Regions from separate parts of the Streptomyces sp. NPDC088923 genome, predicted to be linked through region 1. Evidence: riboswitches for the same ligand, from Rfam matches in the RefSeq annotation. Region 1 holds a riboswitch; each other region holds the start of a gene.
What was found. Region 1 has a riboswitch for cyclic di-AMP ahead of ACIP4O_RS04030 (transglycosylase family protein). Riboswitches for the same ligand answer to the same signal wherever they lie in the genome.

Region 1 (3,263 bases):
AGCTCCGGGCCGATCTGCTCGATCACGGCGAGGACGGCCTTCTCGACGCCCTTGCCCTGGTAACGGTTGGCGTCACCGTCACGCAGCTCGATGGCTTCGAAGGCACCGGTGGACGCACCGGAGGGCACGGCAGCACGGCCGGTGCTGCCGTCGTCGAGGCCGACCTCGACCTCGACCGTGGGGTTGCCTCGGGAGTCCAGGATTTCCCGGGCTACGACGACGTCGATGGACGGCACGAGCATCTCCTTCTGGGATGTGGAGCAGGTCTGCGGGGGCCCTTGCGGGGCCTTCCGCTGCATGAGCCTAACCGGCCGGGGGGCCGGGGTCGGCCTACGCCCGGGACTCGGTCGGAATCAGGGGGACAGAGCCGGTGAATAGGGCGAATCGGGTGGGCGGAACGGGGCCGAACGGGGCATCTGAGCCGAGGGGGTGACAGGTGAGCCGCGCTGGTGAGCGGGGGTGTGCGCGGGTGAGGTGCGGGGCGGGAGTCCCGTCCGGCAGGGAAAAGCCCCGCCCCGCCGCGTACGGGGGAGAACGCGGCGGGGCGGGGCGGTCCTGCGGGGGAACGCCACGGGCGCGGGGCCCGGTCGTCCCGGAGGGGGTCAGCTGAGGTGGAGCTGCTGGCCCGGGTAGATGAGGTCGGCGTCCTTGACGATGTCCTTGTTCAGCTCGAAGAGCTTGTTCCAGCCGCCGGAGACGTGGTGCTTCTGGGCGATCTCGCTGAGGCTGTCGCCCTTGACGACCTTGTACTCGCCGTCGCCCTTGGGGACGGTGATGCCGGTGTCGGTCTTGACCGTGCCGGTGGTCGACTTCGGGGTGGTGTGCTGCTGCTGGGGGGCCTGGCGCTGCTGGCTGCGCGAGGCGCTCTGGTCGCTGGAGGAGCGCTCCTGCGTCTGCTGGCCGCCACCATTGGGGTTGACGCCCGGGTCGACACCGTCGTTGGTGAGGTTGCCGGCGCCGGCGCAGGACCAGGCACCCGGGCCCTGCATGTCGAGGAGACGCTCGGCGGTGGCGATCTGCTGGTCCTTGGTGGCCAGGTCGGCGCGCGGGGCGTACTGGGTGCCACCGGCGGCGGCCCAGGAGGACTGGTTGAACTGGAGGCCACCGTAGTAGCCGTTGCCCGTGTTGATGGACCAGTTGCCGCCGGACTCGCACTGGGCGACGGCGTCCCAGGTGGCGGTCGAGGCGGCGGAGGCGCTGCCGCTCGCCATCAGCGGGACGGCGATCGCGGCGCCGGTGACACCGGCGAACGCGACGATGCGGGTGGTACGACGGCGACGGTGCTTGGCCTTGCCGGAAAACAGCATGGAGTATCTCCTCACCGACGCCTGCGAGGTGAGCTGTCGGGTTCGGGCCCGTGAGTTGCCCGGCCGGACGGCGGCTGCCGCCCGGCTTCACCCCTAGCCCCGGGCCGGCGCCCGGTCTCCCGGACGCCGGCTGGGACGCAAACCTTGGGTCCCCCGCTCCTGCCTTCGGCGCGTGACGCGACGACTGTCCCGAAACGGGCGCCGGCAGGATTCGGCGTGACGACCGTCGGGGCCTCCCGGTGGGGAAGCGAGCACGACGTTAAGCAAGAAATCAGCGGAACTTCAAAGACGATCAGGGCGGTTGAGACTCATGTCTCACTCGACCCCTACCGGACAATAACGGACAGATGCGGTCAACCGCTTGTCCGGTTATCGCCCTGATTCCGCACCAAGATCCAGGCTCTGGCCAGGAAGAATGAGGTCCGGGTCGGCGCCGACGATCTTCTTGTTCTGCTCGTAGAGCCCGGTCCAGCCGTCGGCCAGCTTGTGCGCCTCGGCGATACTCCAGAGATTGTCCCCTTCGCGCACCTTGTACGGATCGGCCTTGTCCGCCCCGTCCGCACCCTTCTGACCCTCCGTGTCCGTGGCCGCGTGGCGGCCGCCGGGAGCGGAACGGTCGGCTCCGGAGTCGCGGCCGTCGCCGGGAGTGGCGGATGTCTCGCCGGAGAGGTCACTGCCGGGGACGGTGGTCGACTCGGAGGGCGAGGCGGAGCCGGAGGGTTCCGCGGCCTCGGAGGGCGAGCCGGAGGGGGCGGGCTTCGCGTGCTTGCCGCGGCTGTGCCCCGTGGCGCCGCTCTCGCCCGTGGTGGCGTCCGCGCCCGCGCCCGCGGCCGCGTCCTCGTCCTTGCCGGACGGGCTCGCGGAGGCGTCGGAGGACGGGGTCCCGGTGGAGGCTTCCGCGTCGGGTGTCTTCGAGGCGGAGGGGTCGGCGCTCGCCGAGGACGAACTCCCCTCGCCCTTCTTCTCCTTCTTGTCCTTCTTGTCCGTCTGCTTCTCGCCCGGCGCGGTGGCGCTCGGCGTGCCCTCGGGGGCGGGCGCGGAGGCCGTCGAGCCGTCCTCCGTGGTGAGCCCGGCGGTCAGGGCGCAGCCGGGCCAGGCGGAGGGACCCTGGGCCGCGAGGATGCGCTGACCCACCTGTATCTGCTGGGCGGGCGTCGCCATGTCGGCGCGGGGCGCGAGGTCGAGACCGCCGTGCGCCTCCCACTCCTCGTCGGAGAGCTGGAGGCCGCCGTAGTAGTCGTTGCCGCTGTCGGCCGCCCAGTCACCGCCCGTCTCGCACTCCACGAGGCGGTCCCAGGGACCCTGGTCGGCGCTCGCGGTCCCCGCGCCGAGGAGGGGGATGGCGATGGCGGAGCCGGTGACCCCGGCCGCGACGACAAGGGCCGGGGCCTGGCGGGGGCGTCGGTGGCGACCGTTCCCGGAGAGCATGCGGTGCCTTTCGCAAGAGCTGAGGGTCAGCTGGTGGGACAGATGATCCGACGTGAACGTAGCGGGATTCGAACGCTCGTCACAAGTCGATGCAGCACTGATCACGCGAACATCACATTATTGACGCGCATTCAGTTCACGACTGCTCACATCCCTGCGCAGAGGGGGTGAAACGGACGGGAAGGGTGCGCAGGCCTCGCATGATGAGGCCGCCGCGCCAGCGCAGTTCTTCGGGGTCGGCGTCGAGGGCGAGGCCGGGGAGGCGCGTGAAGAGGCGGGTGAGGGCGGTCTTTCCCTCCAGGCGGGCGAGCGGGGCGCCGAGGCAGTAGTGGATGCCGTGGCCGTAGCCGAGGTGCTGGTTGTCGCGGCGGGTGAGGTCGAGCGTGGTGGGGTCGGGGAAGCGCGCGGGATCGTGGTCGGCGGCGGCGAGGACGACGAGGACCGGGTCGCCGGAGCGGATGTGCCGGCCCGCGAGGTCGAAGGACTCGGTGGCGTAGCGCCAGGTGGCGAGTTCGACGGGGCCGTCGA
Region 2 (3,263 bases), on a different contig from region 1:
GCGGGCGGCGCGGCGGGTAGGGGCCTGGGCCGCGCAGGCGGTGGGCGCGCCGCGCGCGGTCGGCGTGCTGCGCCGTGAGCGCGCGGGCCCGCTCCGCGTCACCGCGCGCCAGGGCGTCGACGATCGCGCCGTGCTCGGCCCAGGACTCCTGCGGGCGGGCGGGCGACTCGACCACGTACATCCACGCGATCTTCTGCCGCAGCAGGGTCAGCAGGGAGGTCAGGGTCTCGCTCGCGCTGGCCTGCACGAGGGTCTCGTGGAACCAGCCGCCCAGCGAGCGCAGGTCCTCCTCCTGCCCCCGGCGTGCCCGCTCCTGCCCCAGCCTGACGAGGCCGCGCAGCACCTTGAGGTGCGCCTCGGTCCTGCGCTGCGCGGCGCGCGCCGCGCACAGCGGCTCCAGGAGCAGCCTCGTCTCCAGGACGTCCACGGCCTCCCGCGCCCCCGGCTCGGCGACCTGCGCCCCCGCGTGCCGGCGCGTCACCACGAAGCCCTCCGCCTCCAGCGTGCGCAGCGCCTCCCGCACCGGCACCCGCGAGACCCCGTATCTCCGCGCGAGCAATTCCTCCGTGAGCCGGCTCCCCCGCTCGTACACGCCCGAGACGATATCGTCCCTGATCGCCGTGCATACCGAGTGCGCGGGAATACTCATGACCCGACCTCCGCATTATTCACCGCGAAACGCTGCCGTTGGACGTCCGCGAGGTGGCTCCACCAGACATTAGAGCAGTGACCCTATGAGAACAGTGAAGAATTCCTCACGGCAGGGCGCATTCCCCGAATATCTTCGGGCCCCGGTGCGCTGTTTACGGGCGGTTCGGGGCGGAAAGGGCGAGGTGCGCCGTACCGGGAGCGGGGCGTGCGGTGCGGTGCCGGGAGTGGAGCTGCCGGGCGCGACGTCGAGGCCCGTACGCGGAATGCCGAAAGCCCCCGGGGGCGGCCGGGGGCTTTCGAAGGCGTCGCGAGGCGCGGGACGGGCTCAGATGTCGATGCCGTGGCCGCGCAGGTAGGCGAGCGGGTCCATGTCGGAGCCGTACTCGGGGCTCGTCCGGGCCTCGAAGTGCAGGTGAGGGCCCGTGACATTGCCCGTGGCGCCCGAGACGGCGATCTGCTGACCGGCCGTCACGGTCTGCCCGACCGCGACGGTGGCGGCGGTGAGGTGCCCGTACTGCGTGTACGTCCCGTCGTGCATGCGGAGCACGACCTCGTTGCCGTACGCGCCGCCCCAGTCGACCTTCACGACCGTCCCCGCGCCGACCGCGTGGACGCTCGTGCCGCTCGCCGCGTGGAAGTCGATGCCGGTGTGGCTGCCGGACGACCACAGCGAACTGCTGGCGTGGTAGCCGGTGGAGACGTACGAGCCGGGGATCGGCAGGACGAAGGTGTTGAGGCGCTCGCGCTCGGCGGCCCGCGCGGCCCGCTCCTTCGCCTCCTTCTTCCGCTCGGCCTCGCGCTTCGCCTTCGCGGCCTCCTTACTCGCCGCGGCCGCGGCCTTCGCCTCGGCGGCGTCCTGCTCGGCGGCGGAGTGCACGAGGGAGGCCTGCGTGGCGATCTCCTGGGCGACGCTGTCGAAGCCGATGACGCGGGTGAGGCCGGTGTCGGGGCCCTCGTGGTTCGCGGCGTGCGCGGGGGCGGCGAGGGTGCCGACGACGGAACCGGTCGTGAGCGCGGCAAGCCCGGCCACCTTCGCACCGGTGCGGGACGCTCGGACGGCAGGGCGGCGGTGCCTGCCCGTGGGGCGCGTGAACGCCATGAAGCGGCTGTTCCTTTCCTTCCCTCTCGCCTACCGGGTTAGCTGACGGGTTCGGAGCAGGAAGGTCTCCTACGGACACCGGCGGACGGCGTCCGATTCACCCCATGGGACACATGGGTCCCCGGCTCCCGGGTACAAGCCCCGGAACTCGGCGAAGGCTGTCCGCTGCCGCGGGCGCGGCGCATACCTGACGAACAGCCGGAGTGACGCTAAGCGGGGCAAGACTTCCGTAACAAACGCAACCGCGCCTTTGTTGCTCATGCCACACCCCAGACAGGCCGTCATGCACCCAATACGGACACGGACCCGACCGGTATCCGGACAGCCTTGGGCCCGTGCCCGCGCACGTCGACGCCCGCGCCGGCTCGCTGGGCCGCCGTGCCCGTTCGCATGGGCTGCCGCGTGCCCGCTCACGGGAACCACCGTGCCCGCTCGCGTGGGCCACCGCCTCCGCTCGCGCGGGCCGCCGTGTCGGACCAAGCCGCACCGCCACTCCCCGCCGAGGCAGCCCCGCCCGCCACGGGCACTCGTCGCCGCCCCGCCCACCCGCCGCTGCCGGGGACTCAGCCGCCCGTCAGCGTCCCGGCGAGAAGGGGAAGCAGGCGGTCCCAGTGACGGGCGAACCCGGTGGCGCTGAAGGCGTCGGTGTCGGCCATGGTGAAGCCGTGCCGGGTGCCGGGGTAGACCTCCGAGGTGTAGTCGACACCGGCCGCGTCGAGTTTTTCGTGGAGCGAGTCGAGGGCCTCCGGGGTCATGTCGCCCTCGGCGTGGCCGAGATGGACACGTGCGGTGAGCGCGGAGTGGACACCGGGTCCGGCCGCCCCCACCGGCGCGTGGAACGCGGCGACGGCCGCCACCTCGCCGGGGTGCTCGGCGGCGGCGCGCACCGCGAGGAGACCACCGACGCAGTAGCCGGTGACGGCGAACGGCCCCGCCGCGACCTCGGGTTGTGCCGCGAGAAAGGCGAGGTAGGCGTCCGCGTCCTTGCGGGCGCGTTCGGCGGTGTGCGCCTCGATGAGGGGCAGCACGCGGGCGAAGACCGCCGCCCGTTCCTCTCCCCCGAGGTAGGCGGGGAGTTCGACCACCGGCGCGGGGCCGTGCCGGTAGAAGAGGTGGGGGACGAGGACGTAGTACCCGTGCCCGGCCAGTTGACCGGCCAGGTCCCGTACCACGGGCCTGAGGCCGAAGCCGTCCGCGTACAACAGGACCCCGGGGTGCCGCCCTCCTCCCTCGGGGAAGGCGGCGAAGCCCTCTGCGTGACCGTCCTCGGTGGCGATGCTCAGTGTCTTGGTGGGCATGACTCTCCTGTCGTGGTCGATGTGCCGAAGCTGCGATCAACACGACGGAGGGCGGGGCGCGGGGCGGTACCGGGCCCGCGACGGCGCGCGGCGGTGGCCGGTCCGGGCCGATACGCGGACGCGCCGACTCCCCGGCGGGACGACCGGCCCGCGCAGGGCCGCCCCGGGCCCGCCAGGCCCGCGGCCCGGCGGACCCCCACGGGCCTCAGCCCTGG
Region 3 (3,263 bases), on a different contig from region 1:
CGGGCGGAGCGGGGGCGGCGGGCCCGCGGCTGAGGCCACCACCCGTCACGCCGGCCCGGTCCCGGTACCCCGTCACGTCGGCCCGTCACACCCGGTCCGACGGTCCCGTCACACCGGCTTCACCCAGCGTCGCCACCGCTCCTCGCGTACGTACCCCGCCGCGCCCCACGCACCGTGCGCGCGCGTGTTCTCCTCCAGGACCATCGCGTCGACGCGGCGACCGCCCAGCGCGGCGAAACGCTCCTCCATCGCGTCGAGGAGGGCCGTCGCGATGCCCTGGCGGCGGTAGGCGGGATGGACGGCGAGGCGGTACGCGGAGCAGCGCCAGCCGTCGAAGCCCGCGATCACCGTGCCGACGAGTGTGCCGTCGCGCTCGGCGAGCAGCAGCGCCTCGGGGTCGCGGTCGAGGAGGCGGCGGACCCCGGCGGGGTCGTCGCTGATGCTCGTCCCCTCGGCGGCCTCGCGCCAGAAGGCGAGGACAGGGGCGATGTCGGCGGGCACGGCGTGACGTATGCGCGGCTCGGCAGGTGAGGTCATGCGCGGAGCCAACCAGGCGGTACGTGCGCGGGGCACCGGGGTTTCGCGATGCGGACGGCTCCGCCCCGCCCCCCGCGCCGCTCCCGTCCCGCGCTCCGGGCCGCTCCGGCTTCCGTGCTCCGGGCCGCTCCGTCCCGTACTCGGACGCCCCTCCTCGTACTTCGGGCGCGCCTCCCCGCGCCGTGGAATCCGCTCTGCCGTAGCAGGCTTCACCGCTTCGGGCGACAGTGGCGCACAGTCTCCGGAACGCGCCCCGTGCTGGTGGCAGGCTGTCGCGAACCACCGACCCGGTGCGCCGTGCGGACGCCCGGTGGAAAGGGGCAGGTTGTCATGGCCGATCACCAGGAAGCCTCCGTCACGCTGCCGAGCGACGCCGCCTCGGTCCCCGAGGCGCGCGCGTTCGTCGGCACGCTCCTCGCGGAGTGGGGACTGCCCGCGCGGGACGACTTGGCCGACGCGGTGCGCCTGATCGTCTCCGAACTCGTCACCAACGCCGTCCTGCACACGGGCGGACGATCCCCGTTCTTCACCGTCACCGTCTCGCTCGACCGTGACGAACTCCTGCGCGTCGGCGTGACCGACTCCCACCCGCGCCCCCCGCGCCGCCTCCCCGCCGCCGTCCAGCAGGACAACGGGCGCGGTCTCGCGATCATCCGCTTCCTCGCGGCGGAGAACGGCGGCAGGCTCTCGGTGGTCCCGACGCCGCAGGGCGGCAAGACGGTCCTGGTCGCGCTGCCCTGGCGACCGGCGCGCGCGGCTGCCGTGCCGGAGGGCTGAGCCCCCGCCACGAGCCCGCCCCACGAGCCGGGGGCTCAAGGCCTCAGGCTCATGAACCCGCGCGCGCCCGCCGCTTACCGCACGCGTCCGTACGAGACCCGCTTCGACCAGATCTTTTCGAGCTTGACCACGTCTCCCGTCTTGGGGGCGTGCCAGATCTTGTTCTTCCCGGCGTAGATGCCCACGTGGTAGACGCCGCCGCCGGAGCGGAAGAACACCAGGTCGCCCTTGGTGCGCTTCCCGGCCGAGACGTGCCGGGTCCGGTTGTACTGCGCCTGCGCGGTACGGGGCAGGGACTTGCCCGCCTTCTTGAACGAATAGAGCGTCAGGCCCGAGCAGTCGAAGCGATGCGGGCCCGTCGCGCCCCAGCGGTAGGGGGCGCCCTTCTTGGACGCCGCGACCTTGAGCGCCTTCGCGGAGATCCGGACCGCCGCCGAGGCCTCTCCGGAGGCGCCGGGGACGAGGACGGTGCCGCCCACGGCGGCGAGGGTGAGGACCGATACCGCGCCGGTCCGGGAGAGCAGGACGGGAACTCGATTGCGCACCAGCATGCGTAACCCTTCGTCAACCGCCTGTGAAGGATGACCTGTCGGGTTCGGACTGGCGAAGATGCCCGGCCGCTCACGCGGCTTCACCCCAAGGACCGGCGCCCGTTTCCGGGCCCGGACCGCCGTGCTCGGGTCCTCCACTCCCGCCGATCCACTCCGTGTCGACCTGGCGTCCGGGCGGCGGACGGGACTCGGCGTCCGCCCGGACCGCCCCGCCGCGGCGGCGGGGGCTTGTCGTCGGGAGCGATCTTGACGCACGACACCGCCGGATACCGAATGAAAACCGGCTTATGTGAGCTTAGTCACCCGTATGGCGATTGGGTGGCGAAAGTCCGTCAGGTGCGGGGCCATTTGGGCGGGACGAGCCGTCGACCAGCGCTGACGCCCTGCGCGCGGGGCGGATCGCGGACCGCGGGGGCAACCGCGGGCGACGTGGCGCCGACTCGGGCGTACGTCATTGGGGGGTCCTCCGTTCGGCCGTCGCGCGTCGCGCTACGGACACGAATGGTCGCGGAGCGCATGCATGTGAAGGGTTACGAAGGGTTATGCGCCGTCCGGCGCGGACTTCACGCCCCGCGTGCACCGCGAACGGCCCGCGCGGGCGCGCCCGCGCGGCGCCAACGGCCGCGCGGCGCCAACGGCCGCGCGGCGCTACCGGCCGCCCAGCGGGCGCGCGGCTGCTCAGTGTGCCCGTCCGCTCAGCGTTCCGGCCCCGCTCAGCGTTCCCGCCCGCCGTCTCCCGCGCTCCCGTTGCCCGCGTCGGCCGCCCCGGCGGGCGGCACCGCGACGCGCCCCGCCCGGCGTTCGCCGTCCAGGACGCGCAAGGCCCGCTCCAGCGTGGCCCGGTGCAGCTCGGTCTCGCCGCGCGCGTGCATCAGCGCCAGCGCGTCCCGCAGTCGCGTCACCTCGGTGACGAGCGCCTGGGCGGCGCGCAGGGCGGCGTACGTGTCGTCGCCGCGCGCGGGATTGACCCGCCCGAGCAGCTCGGCGGTGGCGAGGTAGTGGTCGACGAGTTCGCCCTCGGCGCGGGTCAGCGCGGGCAGCGGCGGGAGTTCGGGCGGCAGCACGCGCTCACCTGGTCCCGGAGTGCGGGGCGCGCCGGTCGGCGAGGGCGTCGACGATCCCGTACGCCTGTGCCTCCGCCGCCGTCAGGACGAGATCGCGTTCCATGTCCTCGTGCACCCGCTCCCGCGTTCGTCCGGTGTGCTGCGCGAGGAGCCGTTCCGTCGTGCGGCGTTCGCGCGCCAACTCCTCGGCCCACACCGCCAGATCGCTCGGCTGCCCTCGCATCGCCTCGGGCAGCTCGGGCTGTCGCAGCACGATCCGCGCCCCCGGCAGGGCCGCACGTTTGCCGGGAGCCCCGGAGGCGAGCAGGACCGCGCCCACGGAGACGGCCTGCCC

Region 2: linked by a shared signal. The riboswitch ahead of ACIP4O_RS29425 (M23 family metallopeptidase) and the one ahead of ACIP4O_RS04030 (transglycosylase family protein) in region 1 are both predicted to bind cyclic di-AMP.
Region 3: linked by a shared signal. The riboswitch ahead of ACIP4O_RS15985 (C40 family peptidase) and the one ahead of ACIP4O_RS04030 (transglycosylase family protein) in region 1 are both predicted to bind cyclic di-AMP.

Annotation. Positions count from the first base shown of each region.
Region 1 covers NZ_JBIVIO010000001.1:862,494-865,756, reverse strand. Annotated here, with positions in the region: gene eno (phosphopyruvate hydratase) at 1-242, opposite strand, end outside; gene ACIP4O_RS04030 (transglycosylase family protein) at 603-1,307, opposite strand; cyclic di-AMP (ydaO/yuaA leader) riboswitch at 1,311-1,488, opposite strand; gene ACIP4O_RS04025 (transglycosylase family protein) at 1,677-2,735, opposite strand; gene ACIP4O_RS04020 (cytochrome P450) at 2,872-3,263, opposite strand, start outside.
Region 2 covers NZ_JBIVIO010000012.1:30,305-33,567, forward strand. Annotated here, with positions in the region: gene ACIP4O_RS29420 (GntR family transcriptional regulator) at 1-649, opposite strand, end outside; gene ACIP4O_RS29425 (M23 family metallopeptidase) at 977-1,750, opposite strand; cyclic di-AMP (ydaO/yuaA leader) riboswitch at 1,763-1,914, opposite strand; gene ACIP4O_RS29430 (dienelactone hydrolase family protein) at 2,314-3,048, opposite strand; gene ACIP4O_RS29435 (M16 family metallopeptidase) at 3,254-3,263, opposite strand, start outside.
Region 3 covers NZ_JBIVIO010000003.1:118,173-121,435, forward strand. Annotated here, with positions in the region: gene ACIP4O_RS15975 (GNAT family N-acetyltransferase) at 109-537, opposite strand; gene ACIP4O_RS15980 (ATP-binding protein) at 868-1,314, shown strand; gene ACIP4O_RS15985 (C40 family peptidase) at 1,389-1,865, opposite strand; cyclic di-AMP (ydaO/yuaA leader) riboswitch at 1,869-2,069, opposite strand; gene ACIP4O_RS15990 (hypothetical protein) at 2,579-2,929, opposite strand; gene ACIP4O_RS15995 (ClpP family protease) at 2,934-3,263, opposite strand, start outside.